DNA from 2 places in the Glutamicibacter sp. AOP12-B1-11 genome. Region 1 is predicted to be linked to the other one. Evidence: predicted binding sites of a transcription regulator. Region 1 holds the regulator's gene; the other holds the start of a gene.

Region 1 (9,210 bases):
GTTGGGTGTCCCAGCGATCGTACGCCGTGACGATATCTGCAATGAGGCGGTGGCGCACCACGTCGCCGGCATCCAGCCGGCACAGGGCGATGTCGTCGATACCCGCCAACACGTCGATCACCATGCGAAGCCCGGAGACCGAGTTACCGGGCAGATCCACCTGAGTGACATCGCCGGTGATGACCATCTTGGAGCCGAAGCCCAAACGAGTGAGGAACATTTTCATTTGTTCGCTGGTGGTGTTCTGCGCTTCGTCGAGAATCACGAAGGCATCGTTCAAGGTGCGCCCGCGCATGTACGCCAAGGGAGCGACCTCGATGGTGCCTGCCTCCAGCAACCGTGGAATGGTCTCCGGGTCGATCATGTCGTGCAGCGCATCATAGAGCGGACGCAGATAGGGATCGATTTTCTCCGTGAGGCTTCCGGGCAAAAAGCCCAGTTTCTCCCCGGCTTCTACGGCGGGACGAGTCAAGATGATGCGGCTGACTTCTTTCGCCTGCAAGGCTGCCACGGCCATAGCCATGGCCAGGAAAGTTTTGCCGGTACCGGCAGGACCCACGCCGAAGGTCACCGTGTTGTCTTCGATGGCGTCGACATAGCTTTTCTGATTCAGCGTTTTCGGCCGGATCGCGCGTCCCCGTCCGGAGAGAATCTTCAGCCCGAGGACGTCGGTGGGCGCATCGGCACCACCGGCGGAGAGCATCTTGATGATCTGCTCAATGGTGTCTGCGCTCATCCGGGAGCCGCGGCTGGCAAGTGCACGGGCCTCTTCGGTCACACGCTGAGCCTTGCGCACCTGCACGGGCTCGCCAACCAGGGTCAAGGAAGCGCCATTGGGGCGAAACTGCACCAGCGGGTAGGCGCCGGTCAGAATGCGCAACAATTCATCGCTTGGACCCAGCGTGGCAACCATGAGTTCGGGAGTGTCGAAGGTGATCGTCAATGACGCGGGGCCGGATTCGACCGGCATCTTGTTCTGTTCAACCTGCATGCAGTGCTTAGTGCCCCTTTGCTGAGCTTGGCAATGATTATTGTTCTTGTCCCCTACAGTCTATCTAGTTCAGCACGCTTAGGGGATAATTTCGCAGGTAGCTAGAGCACAAAAATCTGAAGTGATTCTAAAGCATCTGTGGTGGTAAAGGTATAGATTTGGTTACGAATCCTTCGTTAGACTCCTTTTTGTCGATCCCGGGCGCCATCATGTGCCAAACTATTTGAGCGCCAGAGCTGGTTTACAGCAAGGTGTCAAGTGAATAATCAACGGATTGGTAAGTAGTGCAAGGAAGAATTACGAGGTTGATCTCCAAGCGGGTAACCGTCACCGGAGTCTGTTTAACTCTCGTCGTAGCAGCTGGCTGCGGTCTTGCCTCGCGCGAAGAATCCCACGAAATGCCGATCAGTACTGCCGCGGGTACCGTGGGACTGCCTCCTGCCAACGATTCGGTGGAGCACCATTCCCCGATCGACAGGCTCCCGATCTACTGGCTTGAAAATATGGACCTCGGGGTTTTCCTCTACCGCGAGTACGCCACAAAAAACGCCACTGGCGAGCCGATCGGCGATTCAATCTCCTACCTGCTCAACGAAAAGCCGGCCAATGCCGAGTGGTACACGCATCTGAAGCCTTCGGGTGAAGTTGGCGTGTCCATGAACCAGGACAATGTGATCACCCTGGACCTACCGGAGAAGGTCTTCAGCGCAAAGCTTGATCGTGGCCTTTCCGAACGCACAATTCAGCAGCTGGTGTTCACCGCCACCGCCGCCGCGTCCAATGCAGGCCTCCTCGTTGGCTCGCTGCCACCGAAAGTGAGAATTCTGGTTGACGGCCGGGCCAACGCCACGGTCTTCGGCGACTTGCGACTGGCGGACTCCTACGACCGCGATGCCTCATTCATGGCCCCGATTTGGATTATCGACCCGCAATACGGGTCGACCCGCAAGGCCGGTCAGATCCAGTTCAATGCTCGCGCCTCGAAGTTCAGCGACGGCATCTATTACAGCTTGGAGAGCAAGGACAAGTCGGGAAAGCTCACCGTGCTCACCGCCGAGGAGCCAATCCCGGAAGATAAGGTCAATCCCGATGGCTCCTTTGATTTCACCAAGCAGCTGAGCGTAGGCGCCTACAAACTCACCTTCTGGGGCAGGGAATCCGGATCCGAAGAAAAGATCGCCTCGGTATCCAGCGAGTTCACCATTAAATAGGCTGCGAATATTCGCTACCAATTGAAAAGTTCCGCAGGCCGTCGGCCTACGGAACTTCTTAATTGCTGAACCTTTCGGCGGCTACAGTTCTCCGAGCAGATGCCGAACCAGAACGAGGGCTGCCGGCCCGGCCGTCGAAGCACGCAGCACGTGCTCGCCTAAGAGCGCGGCCTTGGCACCAGCGCCGACAAACTGATCGAGCTCCGCGTCGCTGATCCCGCCTTCGGGGCCCACTACCAACGTCACCCCCGCATGTGCCGGGGCCGAATCGAGCCACGACCGGGTTTCCTCGGCCACCGAGCATTTAGCTGATTCATGCAGGATCAGAACCAGCTCGCCCTGGGCAGCAAGCTGCGCGATCTGTCCGGCCAGAGCCTTGGACCCGAGCGGGTCCAAGACCTTTGGTTCGAAGGCGCGGCGTGACTGCTTCTGTGCCGAACGCACCTGCGAACGCCATTTAGCTAAGGCCTTTTCGGCCTTCGGCCCATTCCAACGCACAATCGATCGATCGGCCTGCCAGGGGCGGACCGTGAAAATTCCCAGTTCCACCGCCGATTCCACGGCCTGTAGATCCCGGTCGCCCTTGGCCAGCGCCTGCACCAGGCCGACCGGGTGGACCGGCGGCGCTTCTTCGATGCGTTCCACCACGGTCACGCTGAGCAGGTCCTTGGCCGCGGCACTGACCTTGACTCGCAACCGGAGCCCGGTGCCGTCGAGCAAGTCCAGCTCCTCGCCGGGCGCCACACGCTTGACCGCAACCGCATGGTGGGCCTCGGGCCCGGTGAGCTCCAAGCTGTCCCCCACCATGGCCTCAGCTGCTTGCTGAGCGTCGATCACGAAGCTGTGATTGCTCATGCTCAGCGTTGGTTCAACTTGTCACGCAGTCGCGAGAACATTCCACCGGACTGTTCGACGCGGCCGGCGGTCATCTCTTCGCCACGCAATGCCGCCAGCTGCTCGAGCAGCTCACGCTGTGCGGCGTCCAGCTTCGTCGGAGTCTCCACCTGCAGGTGCACCACGATGTCGCCACGCTTGCCACCGCGCAGGCGCGGCACACCCAGCCCTGGCAGAGTGATGGTGTCCCCGTCCTGGGCGCCCGATTCCACGGTGATCTGCTGTTCACCATCGAAGGTTTCCAGCTTCAGCTCGCAACCGAGGGCGGCGCCGGTCATTGGGATGGCCATCTTCGCGTGCAAGTCGGTCTGCGCGCGTTCGAAGACCTTGTGGCGGCGTACGTCGATTTCGACGAAGAGGTTTCCGTTCGGGCCACCGCCGGGACCGGCTTCGCCCTGTCCGCGCAGCTGGATACGAGTGCCGGCATCGACACCGGCCGGAATGTTCAGCGACTTCGAGACGTGCTCGCGCACGCGTCCCTCGCCATTGCATTCATTGCATGGATCCGGAATGGTCGTGCCAAAGCCACGGCAGGCCGGGCAAGTTTCCACGGTCATCATCTGGCCGAGGAAGGAACGCACCGGACGCTGGATCTGGCCCGCACCGCGGCAGGTTTCGCAGGTAACCGGGCTGGTGCCGGGCCGGCAGCAAGAGCCTTCACAGACCTTGCAGGTGACGGCCGTTTCCATCTCGAGCGGGTATACGGTGCCCTTGACAGCGTCGACCAAATCGATGGTGATGGTGATCAGCGCGTCGCGGCCGGCCTGCGTGCGCGAGGCCGGCCCTTGGGCTTGCCCGCCGCCGAAGAACTGTTCGAAGATGTCGCCGAAGCCACCGAAGTTCTGGCCTCCGCCGCCGAATCCCTGCTGGCCGTTGCCGTTCAGGTCGCCGGTGGCGTCGAAGTTGGCGCGCTTCTTTTCGTCGGAAAGGACTTCGTAGGCTCGTGTGACGAGCTTGAACTGCTCGGCTGCCCCCTCGCCTGGGTTGACATCGGGGTGCAGCTTGCGCGCCAGCTTGCGGTAGGCGCTCTTGATTTCCTGCGGGGTCGCGTCCTGGGCAACACCCAGCGTCTCGTAATGCGAGCTCACGATATTCGCCGTGTCCTTTCGTAAAAATATAAAACGTTGTTGCTGACGAAACTAGTTCGTCAAAATCTTTGACAGGTAACGGGCAACCGCCCGGACCGAAGACATGGAGGTTGGATAATTCATCCGCGTCGGACCGAGCACTCCAAGCTTGTTCCTGGTGTCCGAGCCATAGGTTGTCGCGATGACCGTTGCGTCGGAAAGCTGCCCGTAATGGTGCTCGGTGCCAATGGCTACCGCCACGCCCCGAGAGTCCGCTTCCAACTCGGAGAACAGCTTCAGCAGCACCACCTGCTCTTCAAGCGCTTCGAGCACCGGGGTGAGCGTCAGCGGGAAATCTCCCACCGAACGGGCAAGGTTCGCGGTCCCCGCCATCACGATGCGCTGGGTGTTAGCCGCACGTGCCATCTCCTGCAAGGAACCGAGCACCGTCATGAACAGCGTATCTTCCAGAAGCTGGAGCGGAATTGATTCGGTGGTCAGCGAACCTACGAGATCTGCCAACTGCCGACCGCCAAAGGCCTTGAGCACGCCTTGCTTCATACCCTGCAGTTCGTCGTCGCTATACGCCCTGGAAGTGCCGATCATCCGCTGGTCGACGGTGCCATTGGAGGCAATCATGACCATCAATACCTGGGATGAGCCAAGTCCGACTAGGTCCAGATTGCGCAGCGATGCGGTGTCATAGTGCGGCACCTGGATCAACGCCACCTGATTCGTCAAACGTGCCAGCAAGCGCACGGTGCTATGCAAGACTTCATCTAAATCCTGGGAATTATCCAAGATTTTGTTGATGGCCTCGCGCTCCGCCCGAGACAACGGCTTAAGCTCGCCGATCTGGTCAACGAATCGGCGATAGCCTTTTTCCGTGGGTATTCTTCCCGAGGAGGTGTGCGGGGCAGCGATGAGCCCCTCTTCTTCCAGCAAGGCCATATCATTGCGAATCGTGGCAGCAGAAACTCCCAGGTTATGCCGATCAAGCAAAGCCTTTGAACCTACCGGTTCATGCGACTGGACGTAGTCCTCCACAATGGCGCGTAAAACGTCCAGACGTCGAAACTCGCTCACGTCAACACCTCCTATGAACTCCGGCAAGGATTTGGCACTCTAACCTATCAAGTGCCAAGTCTAATACCTACATCGGTTGCTAGCATTGGATTTCGAGCGTATTCGATCACAGCGAAAGGCAGTACGTGACCAATTACTCCTGGGGAGCCCACGACCTCAGTGCACCTGCACCGAAAAAACTGCGTCAAGTTCCGATATCAATGGGCCTACTACTCGAAGACGTGGACAGCGGTTGGGTCGGCGAAGTGGTGCGTACCGAGAAGTCCGGAGGAATGCGGGTGATCGTTTTAGAAGACCGGCGGGGCAAGACCCGCTCTTTCCAAGCGGGCTTCGGCTTCCTGCTCGAAGGCGAGCCGGTGGAGATCGTTGAGCCACAAGCCAAGGCATTGGCGCCAAAGACCATGGTTTCAGCTTCCGGTTCCCGGGCGGTCACCGGTTTGAAGGCCCGCGAGGCACGCGCCAGCCGGATCTGGGTCGAAGGCAAGCACGATGCCGAACTGGTGGAGAAGGTCTGGGGCCATGACCTGCGCGTGGAAGGCATCGTCGTGGAGCCCCTGCATGGTGTCGACGATCTAGCCGGGGCCATTCGCGCTTTCAACCCCTCGCCCGAACGGCGCCTGGGAATCTTGGTTGACCACCTGATTGCGGGCACCAAGGAAGAACGTATCGTGAAGGAAGCGATGGCGGTCCCCGGTGCGGCGAATCATGTCCTGATTCTTGGTCACCCGTATGTCGATGTGTGGCAGGCGGTGAAGCCGGCAGCACTTAATATTGAGAAGTGGCCGGTGATCCCCCGTGGAACCGATTGGAAAACCGGAATATTACGCGCGTTCGGCTGGCCGCATTCAACTGCCGAGGACATCGGGCTGGGTTGGCAGCGCATCCTTTCCCGAGTTGACCACTACGCACAGCTTGAACCGCAGCTGCTGGGTAAGGTCGAGGAGCTCATCGATTTTCTAACCAGCGAAGATTACGGTTTCCTAACGATTGACTAATAGTTGGATTTTTAGGGCGGGTTGTCCTCTACGTCGCTAGATCCTCGATAGAATCAGATCGACCACCCACTGCTAAACAAGGAAGCGCCACGTGACTGCACGCAAGACCGTACCGCCGGAAAATTCACGTTTCGAAGGTTCCAAGGTCTCGGCTTTGCCCTTGACTCCTTCCGAGGATCGCCAATGGGCCATGATGTCGCATTTCGGCGCGGTACTAGGATGCATTCCCGCGGCCATCATCTTCGCCGTGTACCGCGACCGCGGACCTTTTACCTCGCAGGAGTCAAAAGAAGCCTTCAACTTCACGTTTCCGCTGACCATTTTGGCCATCGTGCTGAACGTGCTCACCCTGATTCCCGGGTTTGGCTGGGCGTTCGCGGTAGCCACCGTGGCGCTCTGGGTCTATATGACGCTGATGGGCGCCCGTGCAGCCATCCAGGCTAACAAGGGACGCCCATACCGCTACGCATTCAACCTGCGGCTAATGAAGTAATAATCCTTGCTGAAACTTTAGAAGTCCAACAGTTCCCGCACTACAAGGTCGGCCAAGAGCCGACCGCGTTGCGTTAACACGATAGTTCCGGCGAAGGCCGACTGCGGTTCGATCAGCTCGTCGGCGATGAGTCCGGCAACTGCCCGACGGCCATGCTCATCCAATTCGGCGATCGGCATGCCGCTGCCCAACCGGGTCAGCAGCATCGTGCGCTCCAGCTTGACTGCCTCGGCATCGGGGAACTCGCGGCCGTGGCCCGGGGAAATCCCGCCGTCGATCCGCTGCTGGTAGGCCGAAGGATGCTTCACATTCCACCAGCGCAGGCCACCAACATGCGAGTGGGCCCCCGGTCCGGCGCCCCACCAGTCTCCGCCTTGCCAGTAAGCGACGTTATGCCGACAAGCATGCCCTTCGCCCTTGGCCCAATTGCTGACTTCGTACCAGTGGAAGCCAGCGGCCGCGAACATTTCATCGGCCAGCTGATACTTTTCGGCATGATCGTCGTCGTCGATGTTCGGCACCTGTCCGCGGCGAATCTGCGCCGCGAGCTTGGTGCCCTCTTCGATAATCAGCGCGTAGGCCGAAATATGATCCGGCTCGTAGCTCAGGGCCGCTTCCACGCTGGTGCGCCAATCCTCCAAGGACTCCCCCGGAGTCCCATAAATCAGATCGACGCTCACCTCGAGTCCGACTTCGCGAGCCCACCGGACCACCTGCGGCACGCCCTTGGGATCGTGGGTTCGCTCCAGCACCGCCAGCACATGTGGCACCGCCGACTGCATGCCAAAGGACACGCGGGTGAACCCGCCGTCCTTGAGCTCTTGCAGGCTCTCACGGGTCACCGAGTCCGGGTTCGCCTCGGTCGTGATCTCGGCTCCGGGCTTTAGCCCGAATTCGCTGTTGATGCGTGCCAGCACCGACACCAGGTCGCTGGCCGGCAGCAGGGTCGGGGTGCCGCCACCGAAGAACACGGTTTCAATTTCACGATGCGGCAAGCCGGACTTGTCCATCACTTGGCGAGCGAAGCTGATTTCCTGGCTGACGGTGGCCGCATAGCTGGCTTGGCTCGCCCCGGAACCAAGTTCCTTTGCGGTGTAGGTGTTGAAGTCGCAGTATCCGCAGCGCACCGTGCAGAACGGAATATGTACATAAAAGGACATGGTCCGCTCCTGCGCATTGTGTGAACACAATGCGGGGAGCAGACCATCGGCCGGAGCCGGATCGCCATCAGGCAAAACTGAGGGCATTTACTTCTTTTTCTCTTCGCCGGTGGACAACGCGGCGATGAAGGCTTCCTGGGGAACCTCCACGCGGCCGACCATCTTCATTCGCTTCTTACCGGCCTTCTGCTTTTCCAGCAGCTTGCGCTTGCGGCTGATATCGCCGCCATAGCACTTGGCCAGCACATCCTTGCGGATGGCGCGAATGGACTCGCGGGCGATGATGCGCGAACCGATGGCAGCCTGAATCGGCACCTCGAACTGCTGGCGTGGAATCAGTTCACGCAGCTTGCCGGTCATCATCACGCCGTATGAGTACGCCTTGTCGCGGTGGGTGATCGCGCTAAACGCGTCCACCTGCTCACCCTGCAGTAGAATATCGACCTTGACCAGGTCTGCAACCTGACTTCCGTCGGCCTTCCAGTCCAAGGATGCGTAACCACGCGTACGTGACTTCAGATGGTCGAAGAAATCGAAAACGATCTCGGCCAGCGGCAGCGTGTAGCGCATTTCTACGCGTTCTTCGCTGAGGTAATCCATACCGCGCAAGGTGCCGCGACGTCCCTGGCACAATTCCATGACCGAGCCGATGAATTCGGATGGAGCGAGAATAGTTGCCGAGACCAGTGGTTCGTGAACCTCGAGGATCTTGCCTTCGGGGAACTCCGAGGGGTTGGTCACGGTGGTCAACTGCTTGTCTTCGCCCATGACCTCATAGACCACGTTCGGAGCGGTAGAAATCAGGTCGAGGTTGAACTCGGCCTCCAAACGCTCACGGGTGATTTCCAGGTGCAAGAGCCCCAAGAAGCCAACGCGGAACCCGAAGCCCAAAGCGACGGAAGTCTCCGGCTCGTACACCAGGGCGGCGTCGTTGAGCTGAAGCTTATCCAAAGCATCGCGCAGCGCCGGGTAATCAGTACCGTCCATCGGGTAAAGTCCCGAGAACACCATCGGCTTCGGATCTTCGTATCCGCCGAGGGACTCAGCGGCAGGCTTCAGGCTATTGGTGACAGTGTCTCCGACCTTGGACTGGCGTACATCCTTCACACCGGTGATCAGGTAGCCGACCTCACCCACGCCCAGTCCCTTGCTTGGAACCGGGTTAGGCGCGGAGACGCCAATTTCGAGCAGTTCGTGCGTGCTGCCGGTGGACATCATCTGGACGCGTTCGCGCGGACGCAACATGCCGTCGACGACACGAACGTAGGTGACCACACCGCGGTAGGTGTCATAGACGGAGTCGAAGATCATGG
Region 2 (11,962 bases), on a different contig from region 1:
CGTGGCTCTTCTGGATGACGTCGCAGCCCTCGTAAAGGTCACGGCGGCGTCACTCGACGACATCGCTATGGGAGCTGCGAAGGCAAGCACCAAGTCGCTTGGAGTCGTCATCGACGATGCGGCTGTCACCCCGCAATACGTGGCCGGGCTATCGCCCAAGCGGGAGCTTCCGATCATTTGGAAGATCGCCGTTGGGTCAATCCGGAACAAGATGCTGTTCATCCTTCCGGTGGCTCTGATCCTTTCGCAGTTCGCTCCGTGGGCGCTCACCCCGATCCTGATGCTCGGAGGTGCCTATCTTGTTTTTGAAGGGGCCGAAAAGCTGCTTGAAGCGATGGGCGTGGTCAAGCACCACACACCGGGCGGCAAGGAGGGAGTGCGCAACGAAAAAGCGATCATCGGCGCGGCGGTGCGGACAGACCTCGTGCTCTCAGCGGAGATCATGGTCATCTCGCTGAACGAAGTGTCCCACGAACCATTCTTGAATCGCGCGCTAATCCTGATTGTGATCGCTATCCTGATGACCGTGGTGGTCTATGGTGCGGTGGGGCTGATCGTGAAGATGGATGACATTGGACTGCACATGGCGCAGAAGGCATCCAAGCTGTCGCAGAAGGTTGGCCGTGGCCTGGTCAAGGCCATGCCGATCGTGATGTCGATCCTCGGCAAGGTAGGTGTGGTGGCGATGCTCTGGGTCGGTGGCCACCTAATTCTGGTCGGGATGGACGAGCTGGGCTGGCACGCCCCCTACGGTTTTGTGCATCATATGGAACTGCTGGTGCACGAGGCTACCGGTTCGGCCGGGGCGATCTTGGGCTGGGTGACGAATACCGCCTTTTCTTGCATCGCCGGATTCTTGATTGGTTGCGTGGTTGCCGCCGCTGTCGTGGGCATCAACAAGCTGCGTGCCAAGCACTAACGAGCTTTGCAGGCCGGCCACGTAGAATAGGCAGATAAGAAACTTGCCCCGCCGTAAAACCTGCCAGTCGCGAAGTCTGCCGGTGTTTCGCACGGTGTGCGGCGATCGTCTTGGCCCTGCCAAAACGTCTGGTGGCCATGGAAAGATCGATGTGTGTTGAAGAGCAAGATAAATATTGTAGGGAGCGCCGCTCGGCATGAGCGGGGCGCCTACTTCACCCCCGAGCCGGTAGCCCGGTTCATGACCGAGTGGGCGCTAGGCGAGCAGGGTCGTCGTGTGCTTGAACCCTCATGTGGCGAAGCCCAATTCTTGGCGACCGCTGCCCAAGTCACCAACGATGGGCGCGGCGCCAGCGAATTATTCGGGGTGGAGCTTCACGAGCCTTCGGTGCTGGCGGCACGCGCAATCCTCGCGGAACAAGGCGCACAGGCTAGGATCCAGCACGCAAATTTCTTTGATATCCCAGGCACCGCGGATATGGATGCGGTGATTGGCAACCCCCCGTACGTGCGTTATCAGCTGCACCGCGGAGCCCAGCGCAAGATCTCGCGCGAAGCCGCACGGCGCTCCGGAGTCGAGCTGAACGAGCTTGCCTCCGTGTGGGCGGCCTTCGTCGTGCACGCCACCAGCTTCCTGAAGGTCGGCGGTCGTCTGGCCCTAGTGCTCCCGGCAGAGCTGATGTTCGTGAACTATGCGGGGCCCGTGCGTGCAATGCTGCTTGAACGTTTCGCCAAGGTGCATCTCGCGGTCTTCGAACAGCGGCTATTCGTCGACGCGCAGGAAGAAGTGGTGCTGTTGCTTGCGGAGGGTTATCAGACCGGTTCCAGCGACTCCTTCAGCCTGCACCAATTTCGTAATGCCAAGGATCTGATTGGACTCGGCGAGGGAGCAATCCACACTCCGAAGCGTCCAAGTGACCGTTGGACCGGGTCCTTGGTGACTTTTGAAGCTCAGGGGATACTCAACCAGGCGCATGCTACCGGCGGGTTTATTGATCTGCAGGGCTGGGGAGAGACCTCGCTGGGCGCGGTGACCGGCAACAATAAATGGTTTACGCTCAGCCCGGCGCGGGCCGAGGAATTAGGTTTGGACGCGAGCGACCTGGTGGAAATATCGCCTCCCGGTTCTAGGCATCTTCGCGGCTTGGAACTAGACGCTAAGCAATGGCAGCGACTCGGGGAGCACGGCTTGGCGACCTTGATGTTCCGGCCCCAGGGTGGCGCCTCCACCGCGGGAGAGCGCTTAATTGGCCGCGGCGAGCTGGAGTCGGTGGACCAAGCCTATAAGTGCCGGATGCGTACTCCCTGGTGGCGGGTCCCGTTGTTGTCGGTGCCTGATCTGTTCATGACCTATATGAATGCTGACACTCCCCGGCTGACGACTAACCATGCAGGTGTGCATCACATCAATTCAATCCATGGGGTATACCTCGGGGCCGATGTGCGTGAGCTGGGACGTGAGCTGCTGCCTCTGGCTTCGCTTAATACCTTGACTATGCTGGGTGCCGAAATGGTGGGACGCTCCTACGGGGGAGGCATCTTGAAGCTGGAACCCGGCGAGGCGGATAAGCTTCCAGTGCCCTCAACCCAGTTGGTCGCCGAGCATGCAATACCGCTGCGATCCATCAAAAACGAGGTCCGCGAACATCTGCTGCATGGCCGTAAGCAAGAAGCTACGGAGCTGGTAGACGAAATAGTGTTGGGAATGATGCTGGAGCTAGACGCTGCCGCGATCGGTGCGCTACGCGGCGCACGCCAAGACATGCTGGAACGACGCAAGTCCCGAGCTAAGGCAGTGGAGAACTAATCGTGGGATCAGGCACAGTCGAGAAATCCCTGGCCTTCGCCGAATACGACGCGACGTTGATATCTGCGCTCAAAGATTCGCCGTGGATCCTTAACGGCGCCGTCACCGAGGAGTTCAACCCTTCTTTCGACGTTCTCGAGCGGTTGCTAAGCATTCCGGTGCGTTCTAAGGCCGCGACCCGTTCCGGTCGTTTTGCCCAGGGCGTCGACGCTTGGCTAGCCCATGAACTCCGCCGGGCGGGGTTCGACGCAGACCTCGTCTGGCCGCGCGCGGAAGCGCCACGGGTGTTGTCTTCGGACATCCTCGAATTGCTGCGCAAGCTCCCCGAACGGCTCTCCGACGAGCTGCATGAAGCAATCCTGGCCGGCAAGGCCGGAAGCACCGACGCCAGGATTCTGGGCCGCGCCTACATGAAGCAGACCGACGTGGTGATGACCCACTGGTCCACGGGACCGGAGTTGCTATTAAGCACCAAGGCAATGACTTCTTCCTTCGGCAAGAACCTGTCCAATCGGTACGAAGAAGCCTACGGGGACGCGGCCAACCTGCGTGCCCGCTACCCGCTGGCAGCCGTCGGCTTCTACTTCGTGCAACGCGCCACCATTTTAGAAACCGAACCGGCAGCTTTCCGACGTACCGTGGACATGATCCGCAAGCTGCGCGATTTCGGCGATGGCTTTGGCTATACAGCGACCGGACTTTTGCTTGTGGACTGGGATGACAGTGCCGAGCAGCCAGAGGTCAAGGCGGTGCACCACCCGGTGCCCGAAGATGTCGGCACCGCTCAGTTCCTAAATGCCATGGTTGACTCGGTGTTGAAAGTTACTCCGATCGACTTGCATGAGTCGGCGCGCGCTCGCCGAGCCGGTGAGGTCGTGCCAGTGCCAGGGCATGAGCTCGTCGATGAGCTACAAGAAGCGCTCTTTTAGCTCATCTGGTTGTGTGAACTTGTGGCGAATGCCAAGAGCTCGGCAAAGGTCGAACCGAGTGGCCAGCCAGTGTGCTGGAGGCGATGTCACGCTGCGGTGGGGGAGACAACCAATCCGATGCGAGAGCAGTGGCGCGATAAATGTACTTGGTCCGCCCGTCGGATTCGAAAGTTCGTTCGCGTTCCCATCGCTCGGAGCGTTCGTAGGCTGCCCAGGAGCTGGGATTTGCCGAATCGATGACGGTGATGGGTATGCAGCCTGCCTGCAGCACATACTCCAGGCGTAGGTCTGTCACTTGCTGGCGTATGCCTTGGCACCGATATTCCGGGCGGACCGCCATGCAACCTAATTCAAGCGCGCCCATGGCGCTAGTTGGAGCCAGCACCGCGTCGTGCACGACTCCGGCTGCGACCAGAACACCTGAGTCACGGACGCTGACCACACAACGTGCGCGGTCAATTTTTTGATTCCATCGATCATCAATTTCCGGATACAAAGTCGCCATCTCGGTGCGTGCGGCACCAGCAGGAGCTGTTGATGACAGGGCATAGCGAAGGGTAGGGCGCACTGGGAACCGTCCTAAATGCTAAGACGAACGAACTATCTGGCTATTGCTGTTGTGTGGGACGCAGAGCAATGGGTTTCGTTGGCCTTCAGGGGGCCGCAGCCGGTGGCTTACGGCAACGTCCTTGCAGGGCCCAGTATGAGCTCGAGGAACTAAAAAAATTATGCATTCAATCTCTGCTCGTTAGCAAGAGAAAATAGGGGCAATAAAGTGAAATCTAGATAAACGAAAGGCACTATTATTTTAGGTCTGCCGTAGTCGGCTTTTCTCTTGAGCTCCTGCCCTAGGACGGTGGCGTGATGGGCGACGTAGCCGCTAGCTGTGGGGCAGCTGGCGCCGATTTTGCGGCCAAGGCAAAGACCGCTAAGATCGTTTAGGTGCTTGACCGGGAGGTTGACGCAAAGATGGATCTTTAGCTCAGTTGGTTAGAGCGTTCGCCTCACACGCGAAAGGTCGCTGGTTCGAGTCCAGTAAGATCCACCAAATAAAGAGAAAACCACCGCCGGCGGTGGTTTTCTCTTTATTTAACTGCTTTTAGTGGATCGCGCGTTGCCGGTGGTTATTTGGCGAGTAACTCGTGAACCAGCGGTTTGACTTCGTTGCCAAGCAGCTCGATGCTCTCGAGCATGGTCTCGTGTGGCAAAGAGCCTGCCGAATATTTGATGTCTACTCGACCTAGTCCGAGGCTTCTGGTGACCTTCGCCATCTTGGTGGCGACGGTCTGCGGACTACCGGCCATCATGGAACCTTCAGGCCCCATAGCGGCCTCCAAGCGCATTTTGCTAACCGGCGGCCAACCGCGTTCGGCGCCCAAGCGATTCATGGTGCGCTGATAGTGCGGCCACAACAGTTCGAGAGCTTCCGCATCGGTCGGTGCAACCAATCCGTGGAAGTGCGCACCCACCTTTTGAGGTTGCTTGCCCAGCTCTTTCAACGCGCGGTGGTAAAGCTGAACTAGCTGCTCGAAGGCTGATGGCTGGCCGCCAATGATTGCGAGAAAGAGTGGAAGGCCGTGGCGAGCGGCGCGAAGTACCGACTGCGGGCTGCCGCCGACGCCCACCCAAGTGGTGAGCGCATCGTTTTCCAATAGCGGGTACAGCTGTTGGCTGTTCAAAGCGCCGCGGTGTTCTCCAGACCAGGTCACGGGCTCTCCGGATCGGACCTTAGCCAGGAGATCGAGTTTTTCTTCGAAGAGAGACTCATAGTCCTCGAGGTTGAGCCCAAACAACGGGAAGGACTCGATGAAGGATCCGCGTCCGGCGATAATTTCGGCACGTCCCTGCGCGATGGCATCGAGCGTTGCGAAGCGCTCGTACACCCGAACCGGGTCATCGCTGGAGAGCACCGTTACCGCGGTACCGAGGCGGATCTTGTCGGTGACTTGCGCCAGCGCCGCGAGAATTATTTCCGGCGACGATACAGCATAATCGTCTCGGTGATGTTCACCAACGCCGAAGAAATCAAGGCCAACTTCTTCGGCCTTCTGCCCTTCGACGATGACGTTGCGAATAACCTGAGCGTGCGATAACTGCTTGCCCTGCTGGTCTTCGGAGAGATCCCCGAAAGTTTCAACACCAATTTCAGGCCGGAGGCTTGTTTGACCGATGGAACTCACAATGATCCTCTTCTCTTAGATTTCCATGCAATTGCATCTAAGTGGGTAACCAGTCCACCGATAAATTTATTTCCGACAGCAAAAATGCCAGATGTGTTCAGGGATACTCGGCCTATTTTGATTCCATTCTCCCGCTTTACTTGCCGTGGTTGTATCGTGAGGATGACGAATAGAACAAGAGCCTAGGGGGAGTGATTCGTGGCGCAGCAAGACCATGGTGAGAAGCACGCGGATTCGAAAAATCCAGGAGAAGATCCTTCGCCATTGGCCGGGTCGCTACCTCGTATTTCGACGAGTGAAATCAACATGGGGCACCTTCCCGAGACGGCGTCTTTTGAGACGACCATGGCCTCCGAGCTACCGCTAAATACCGCGGTAAGTGCGAGCGTTGCGTCAGCGGACGTGGCGGATATCGAGTCGCGTACCGGCCAGGTCTACACCTCTGATGACGGCATTACACTGATGCCTACACGGGCCAACCCGGTGGCTCGCCGTTTGCTGGCAAAAATGTGGATCTCGGATACGCCGCCGACTGAGGCGCTGAAGGTCGTTGACCGATTGCGCGGCACCCCCTACGCGAACCCTAGGGTCAACGTCGATCAAGATGCTTCGGCGCGGCGAACCATGGAGTTTGCGCTGGACCTTGGCGAAACGCTGATTCGCTATGGGGCTGGTGCTTTGGAAGTGGAAACCAGCATCATCGCGGTGACCGCAGCCCTAGGGCTTAGCCACCTAGACGTGGATATCACCAATCAATCGTTGCACCTGAACTACAGCCCGCCAGAAGCTGAGAGCTACTCTATCCTGCGCGTGGTGCGTTCGTACACTACGAACTACGCGGGCATGGTGATGGTGCACGAGCTGGTTTCGGACATCATCGCTGGCGGTGTTTCGCGGACCGAATCTGCCAAGCGGCTTAAAAGGATCACACGGAAGCCGAAGCCTTTCCCGCGTTGGTTCGTTGCGGTTGGCCAATCGGTTTTCGCCGCCGCCTTCGTCCTGTTCATCGGCGGTTCATGGCTCGGTGCACTCGTCGCGATGGCTTCGTCCTGGCTGATCTCGCAGATAGGCCGGTATGGATCCCGATGGCGGGTCCCAGAGTTCTTCACCGTGGCGACCTCGACTTTTACCGTCACCGGAATAGCCTTGCTTAGCCATCAGGTCCACGCACCATTGGATCCGGCGTTGGTAGTCTCTGGTGGCATCTTGCTTCTGCTGCCTTCTGGCAGATTTGTTTCGGCGCTGCAAGACGCAATCAATGGCTTCCCGGTCACCGCGGTCGGACGTCTATTTTCCGCTGGGTTGACCTATACGGCAATACTTTCCGGGATCTCCGCGGCGTTGGTGGTTTCATCCGTATTGGGCGGGGACAAGGTGGATGTCCATAAAATCGTCGCCACCGATTATCCGACATGGATGCTGATCGCCTTGGTAGCAGTCGCCATTCTGGCCGGTTCGGTCACCGAGCAGACCGCACAGCGCTTGTTGCTGCCTACCGCGTTGATCGCGGTCGGCGGCTATCTGGTGCTGCTCTTGGCGGAGCAGGTCGGGCTTGGCGCTCGGGCAACGCCAGCGGTGGTGTCCACGGCCATTGGCTTCGCTGCGCGCTTCCTGGCGGACAAGCTGAATTCACCTCAGCTGGTGATCGCAGCCCCCGCGGTCATGTTCATGCTGCCTGGCCTGATGATCTTCCGGGCCATGTACGGCATCGTTTTCGAGGTGGATGAAATGTTCGCCGGCCTGGTGGAAATGTTCAACGCGTTTGCAATCATGCTGTCCATCGCCGGTGGTGTGGTCTTCGGCGACACACTGTGCCGTCCGCTGGCCTCCAACGCACGGCGCGAACGCCGACGCATCCGCCGCCGCTAGCCGGCCGGCAGTTTCCATTCAATAGGCGCCTGGCCGATTTCGGCCAGGCGCCTATTGATTTGCGAAAAATGCTTTGACCCAAAGAATCCACGTGAAGCGGACAACGGGGAAGGATGAGCGCTGCGAAGCTGGGGCATATTGTTCATCAGGGTACCAAGCTTCTGTGCGTGGGCACCCCACAGAACAGCCACCACCGGCACCTTGCGGGCATTGAGCGTAGCGATAATCGCTTCAATTACCGGTGCCCAGCCAAGCTTCTGGTGACTGCCGGCGTTAGACGCAGTCACAGAGAGAACCTGATTGAGCAGCATGACCCCTTGCTCATGCCAGGCGCCGAGGTCTGGATGCCCAGCTTCGGGCACGCCAAGATCTACGAACAGCTCCTTGTAAATGTTGCGCAAGCTACGCGGCAGGGGGCGCACGTTCTTCGCTGCGGCGAAGGCCAAGCCATTCGCCTGTCCGGGCGTCGGATAGGGGTCTTGACCCATGATCAGGACTTTGATCTCGGCTACGGGTAGCGATAGTGCGCGCAACATCACCTCTGGAGCCGGGAGTATCTGCTCGCCAGCCTGTGAGCGTGCCGCCAACTTACGTGCGATTTCCTGCAACACGCCATCGAGCGGTTCCAAAGTGGAAACCCAATCCGCGGCGATAAACCCGCGACTTGCCAGCGATTTTGCACCAAAGAAGAAGGGGAAGTCTTCGGTGGAATATGCCGGCGGCGCGGTAGGCTCGGGAGCGTCGAAAAGGGCGGGCTGCTCGTTGTTCATGGCAATCATTCTGCCGGTTTTCCGGCGCGGTTGTGCCGCGTTACACGGCACGGCGTTGGTTGATTGGTTAGAATATCGGTGGTGTGTCCACCACGCGTGGATAAATATGCATGAATAAACCCGACTTTTCGAAGTTCTAGGATGAGGTGAACGTATGGCTGGCAATGAGGTTTTAGTGGATTTCGTGATGAACCCCGATTCCGAGCTGGATGAGCGTTCGCAACAGATCTTGAACATGGAGAAGCTGTGGTGGAAGTATGCCGGAGCCAAGGAACAAGCTATTACCAAGCAGTTCTCTATCTCGCCGACAAACTACTATCAGCTACTCAACCAGCTGATCGACACGGATGCGGCGATGGCCTATGACCCAATGCTGGTAAAGCGGTTGCGTAGACTTCGATCTACTAAGCGTCGTGTGAGCGGTACCGTCGGCGGGGAACGCTAAGTTCATAGCCGGCCTCGGCCAGCCAGACCTCGAGCAAGGACAAGAATGACCAACTACCCACGTGACGAATTCGATCGCGTTCCGGAGTTTAGTACCCGCGTTGGGTCGCATCATGCCCACGGCTGGGCGCAGTCTGCCGCCACCAAGGGCAAGGACAGCAAGCTTCGTTGGGTAGTTCTGTCCGCGATTGCGGTGTTGTTGATTGGTGGTGCCGGATTCTTCTTTGGTCCAGGCGTTGCCGATCGTCTAGCAGGGTCCGAACCGAGGCAAACCTCGGCACCGGCGGAGAGCGAAGGCTCTTCTGACCAAAGCGAAGCCGCATCCGAAAGCGCAACTCCGTCTAGCACCATCGATGACGCTGACGTGTTGTACGGACAACTCATCGGCGTGTACAACGGCGCAAGTATTGCAGGAGCTGCAGGGGCAGGCGAAGAATTGCTTGCCGAGGCTGATTTCACGAATATCGTGACGGATAATTGGACCCGAGACGCCGAGACCTCGACGGTGTATTACATGTCCGAGGCCTACCGGACCACCGCGGAAAAAGCCGCCGAAGTCTTGAACATCGATGAGGTTCTGCAGACCCGGAACATCCCCAACCGAGTTTCGGTCGTCCTTGGCGCTGACGATACGTTGAACTCGAAGTAATAATTAGCTTCGCTCACAGCCGATCAGCTTGCACTCGCCATGCGAGAGTGCCAATATTTGTATTAGCACTCATGCGTTACGACTGCTAATGCCGATCGGTTGTTCGTTTTAGAATCGAACCCTTTCGTCTCGGCGGTTGCTCAACGCACGGAGCGTGAAGAATACCTCAGATAGCGAGAGCTAATCCGAATTGTCGGCCCGATGCCGGCAACGGTGTGCTCGTCCGTCGCGGGCGCTGTCTGTCGGTTGCATTTTCGCAAAATCGTCCCCGAAAGGACCGAAAGCCACTATGGCCAAGATGATTGCATTTGACGAGGAAGCACGCCGCGGACTTGAGCGCGGCCTGAACATTCTGGCGGACGCCGTTAAGGTGACCTTGGGCCCACGCGGCCGCAACGTTGTTTTGGAGAAGAAGTGGGGCGCACCCACTATCACCAACGACGGTGTGTCCATCGCCAAGGAAATCGAGCTCGAGGATCCATACGAGAAGATCGGTGCCGAGCTCGTCAAGGAAGTTGCCAAGAAGACTGACGACGTCGCCGGTGACGGTACCACCACCGCTACCGTGCTCGCTCAGGCTCTGGTCAAGGAAGGCCTGCGCAACGTTGCTGCCGGCGCCGACCCAATCGCGCTACGCCGCGGCATCGACAAGGCTGTAGAAGCCGTCACCGCCGAGCTGTTCACCGCTGCTAAGAAGATCGAATCCAAGGAGCAGATCGCTGCTACCGCTTCGATCTCCGCTGGCGATCCAGAAATCGGCGCACTGATCGCCGAAGCACTGGACAAGGTTGGCGAGCAGGGCGTTATCACCGTAGAAGAGTCCAACACCTTCGGCCTTGAGCTGGAGCTGGCCGAGGGCATGCGCTTCGACAAGGGCTACATTTCCGCATATTTCGTCACCGACGCTGAGCGTCAGGAGACCGTGCTGGAAGACCCTTACATCCTGATCGTCAACTCGAAGATCTCCTCGGTCAAGGATATGGTTTCCTTGCTGGAGAAGGTCATGCAGTCGAACAAGTCGCTGCTGATCATCGCCGAAGACGTAGAGGGCGAAGCACTGGCCACCCTGATCCTGAACAAGATCCGTGGCCTGTTCAAGTCTGTAGCCGTCAAGGCTCCAGGCTTCGGCGATCGTCGCAAGGCAATGCTGACCGACATCGCACTGCTGACCGGTGGCCAGGTTGTTTCCGAGGAAATCGGCCTGTCGTTGGACACCGTTGGCCTCGAAGTTCTGGGTACCGCCCGCAAGGTCGTTATCACCAAGGACGAGACCACCATCGTTGAAGGCGGCGGCGACGCCGACGCTATCGAGGGCCGCAAGGCGCAGATCGCAGCCGAAATCAAGAACACCGATTCGGACTACGACCGCGAGAAGCTGCAGGAGCGCCACGCAAAGCTTTCCGGTGGTGTCGCTGTGCTGAAGGCCGGCGCCGCAACCGAGGTGGAGCTCAAGGAGCGCAAGCACCGCATCGAAGATGCTGTGCGTAACGCTAAGGCAGCTGTTGAAGAGGGCATCGTCGCCGGTGGTGGCGTGGCTCTGATTCAGGCAGGCGCCGCAGCATTCGCCAAGCTTGAGTTGGAAGGCGACGAAGCCACCGGCGCGAACATTGTTCGTGTTGGCATCGAAGCACCACTGAAGCAGATCGCACTGAACGCCGGCATGGAGCCAGGCGTAGTCGCCGACAAGGTCAAGGGCCTGCCAGCTGGCCACGGCCTGAACGCTGCCACCGGTCAGTACGTTGACCTGCTGGAAGCCGGCGTCAATGACCCAGTGAAGGTGACTCGTTCGGCCCTGCAGAACGCTGCATCTATCGCAGGTCTGTTCCTCACCACCGAGGCAGTCGTTGCAGATAAGCCAGCTCCTGCTGGCGCTGCCATGCCAGGTGGCGACGACATGGGTGGCATGGGCGGAATGGGCGGCTTCTAAGCTTCCGTACTTCCCAGGCACCTGTCTCGCAGGACAACCTGAACCCGAGGGCTTGCTTCACCACGAAGCAGGCCCTCGGGTCGTTAACCGGCAAGCAGAGTGCGTTTGAGCGTTCTCAGGCTTGCACGTGGAGTCGGTCAAGCTCGGCCTCAAGGTTCGCCCGTGCTTGTTTTTCCCAGCGTTCCTGAGCAGACGCGGTGCAATACAGCCGGTCTTTTCGCAGGAGCTCACGAAGAATGCTTGCTCGGCCTCGGGCAAAGTCTGCTGCCGGCACATGATCGTATTCGTCCCGGATAGCTTGGGCATAGCGTTGATAGGCCTTGGCTGGTCGTGCCAAAACCTCTAGGTCTGCGTCGCTGAGCAACGCTCCGAGCAGATCGCCTTCGGCAGGTCGATGCTCGATGGTCAGCAGAATCAATTGTTGAACCTTGGCAAGAGCCCTATCGGTAATCAGCCCATGCAAGCTGCG

What was found. Region 1 encodes HrcA, which represses chaperone genes, less so after heat shock. Its sites were predicted from a motif close to TTNGCACTCGNNNNNNNCGAGTGCNAA; they were not measured.
Region 2: groL (chaperonin GroEL) is a predicted target of HrcA. The motif match lies at 9,629-9,655, and genes of this name have one in related genera.

The regions. Positions count from the first base shown of each region.
Region 1 covers NZ_JBQSYL010000002.1:170,164-179,373, reverse strand. The annotation lists gene ACT3UQ_RS01970 (PhoH family protein) at 1-991, opposite strand, end outside; gene ACT3UQ_RS01965 (GerMN domain-containing protein) at 1,390-2,202, shown strand; gene ACT3UQ_RS01960 (16S rRNA (uracil(1498)-N(3))-methyltransferase) at 2,284-3,057, opposite strand; gene dnaJ (molecular chaperone DnaJ) at 3,060-4,184, opposite strand; gene hrcA (heat-inducible transcriptional repressor HrcA) at 4,236-5,249, opposite strand; gene ACT3UQ_RS01945 (DUF3097 domain-containing protein) at 5,375-6,244, shown strand; gene ACT3UQ_RS01940 (DUF4870 domain-containing protein) at 6,336-6,737, shown strand; gene hemW (radical SAM family heme chaperone HemW) at 6,755-7,984, opposite strand; gene lepA (translation elongation factor 4) at 7,985-9,210, opposite strand, start outside.
Region 2 covers NZ_JBQSYL010000015.1:89,676-101,637, reverse strand. The annotation lists gene ACT3UQ_RS10845 (DUF808 domain-containing protein) at 1-919, shown strand, start outside; gene ACT3UQ_RS10840 (HsdM family class I SAM-dependent methyltransferase) at 1,073-2,725, shown strand; gene ACT3UQ_RS10835 (hypothetical protein) at 2,728-3,654, shown strand; gene ACT3UQ_RS10830 (GNAT family N-acetyltransferase) at 3,656-4,222, opposite strand; tRNA gene ACT3UQ_RS10825 (tRNA-Val) at 4,626-4,702, shown strand; gene ACT3UQ_RS10820 (Atu2307/SP_0267 family LLM class monooxygenase) at 4,779-5,834, opposite strand; gene ACT3UQ_RS10815 (threonine/serine exporter family protein) at 6,033-7,703, shown strand; gene ACT3UQ_RS10810 (uracil-DNA glycosylase) at 7,700-8,473, opposite strand; gene ACT3UQ_RS10805 (DUF3263 domain-containing protein) at 8,628-8,918, shown strand; gene ACT3UQ_RS10800 (LytR C-terminal domain-containing protein) at 8,964-9,566, shown strand; gene groL (chaperonin GroEL) at 9,856-11,493, shown strand; gene ACT3UQ_RS10790 (DUF4031 domain-containing protein) at 11,609-11,962, opposite strand, start outside.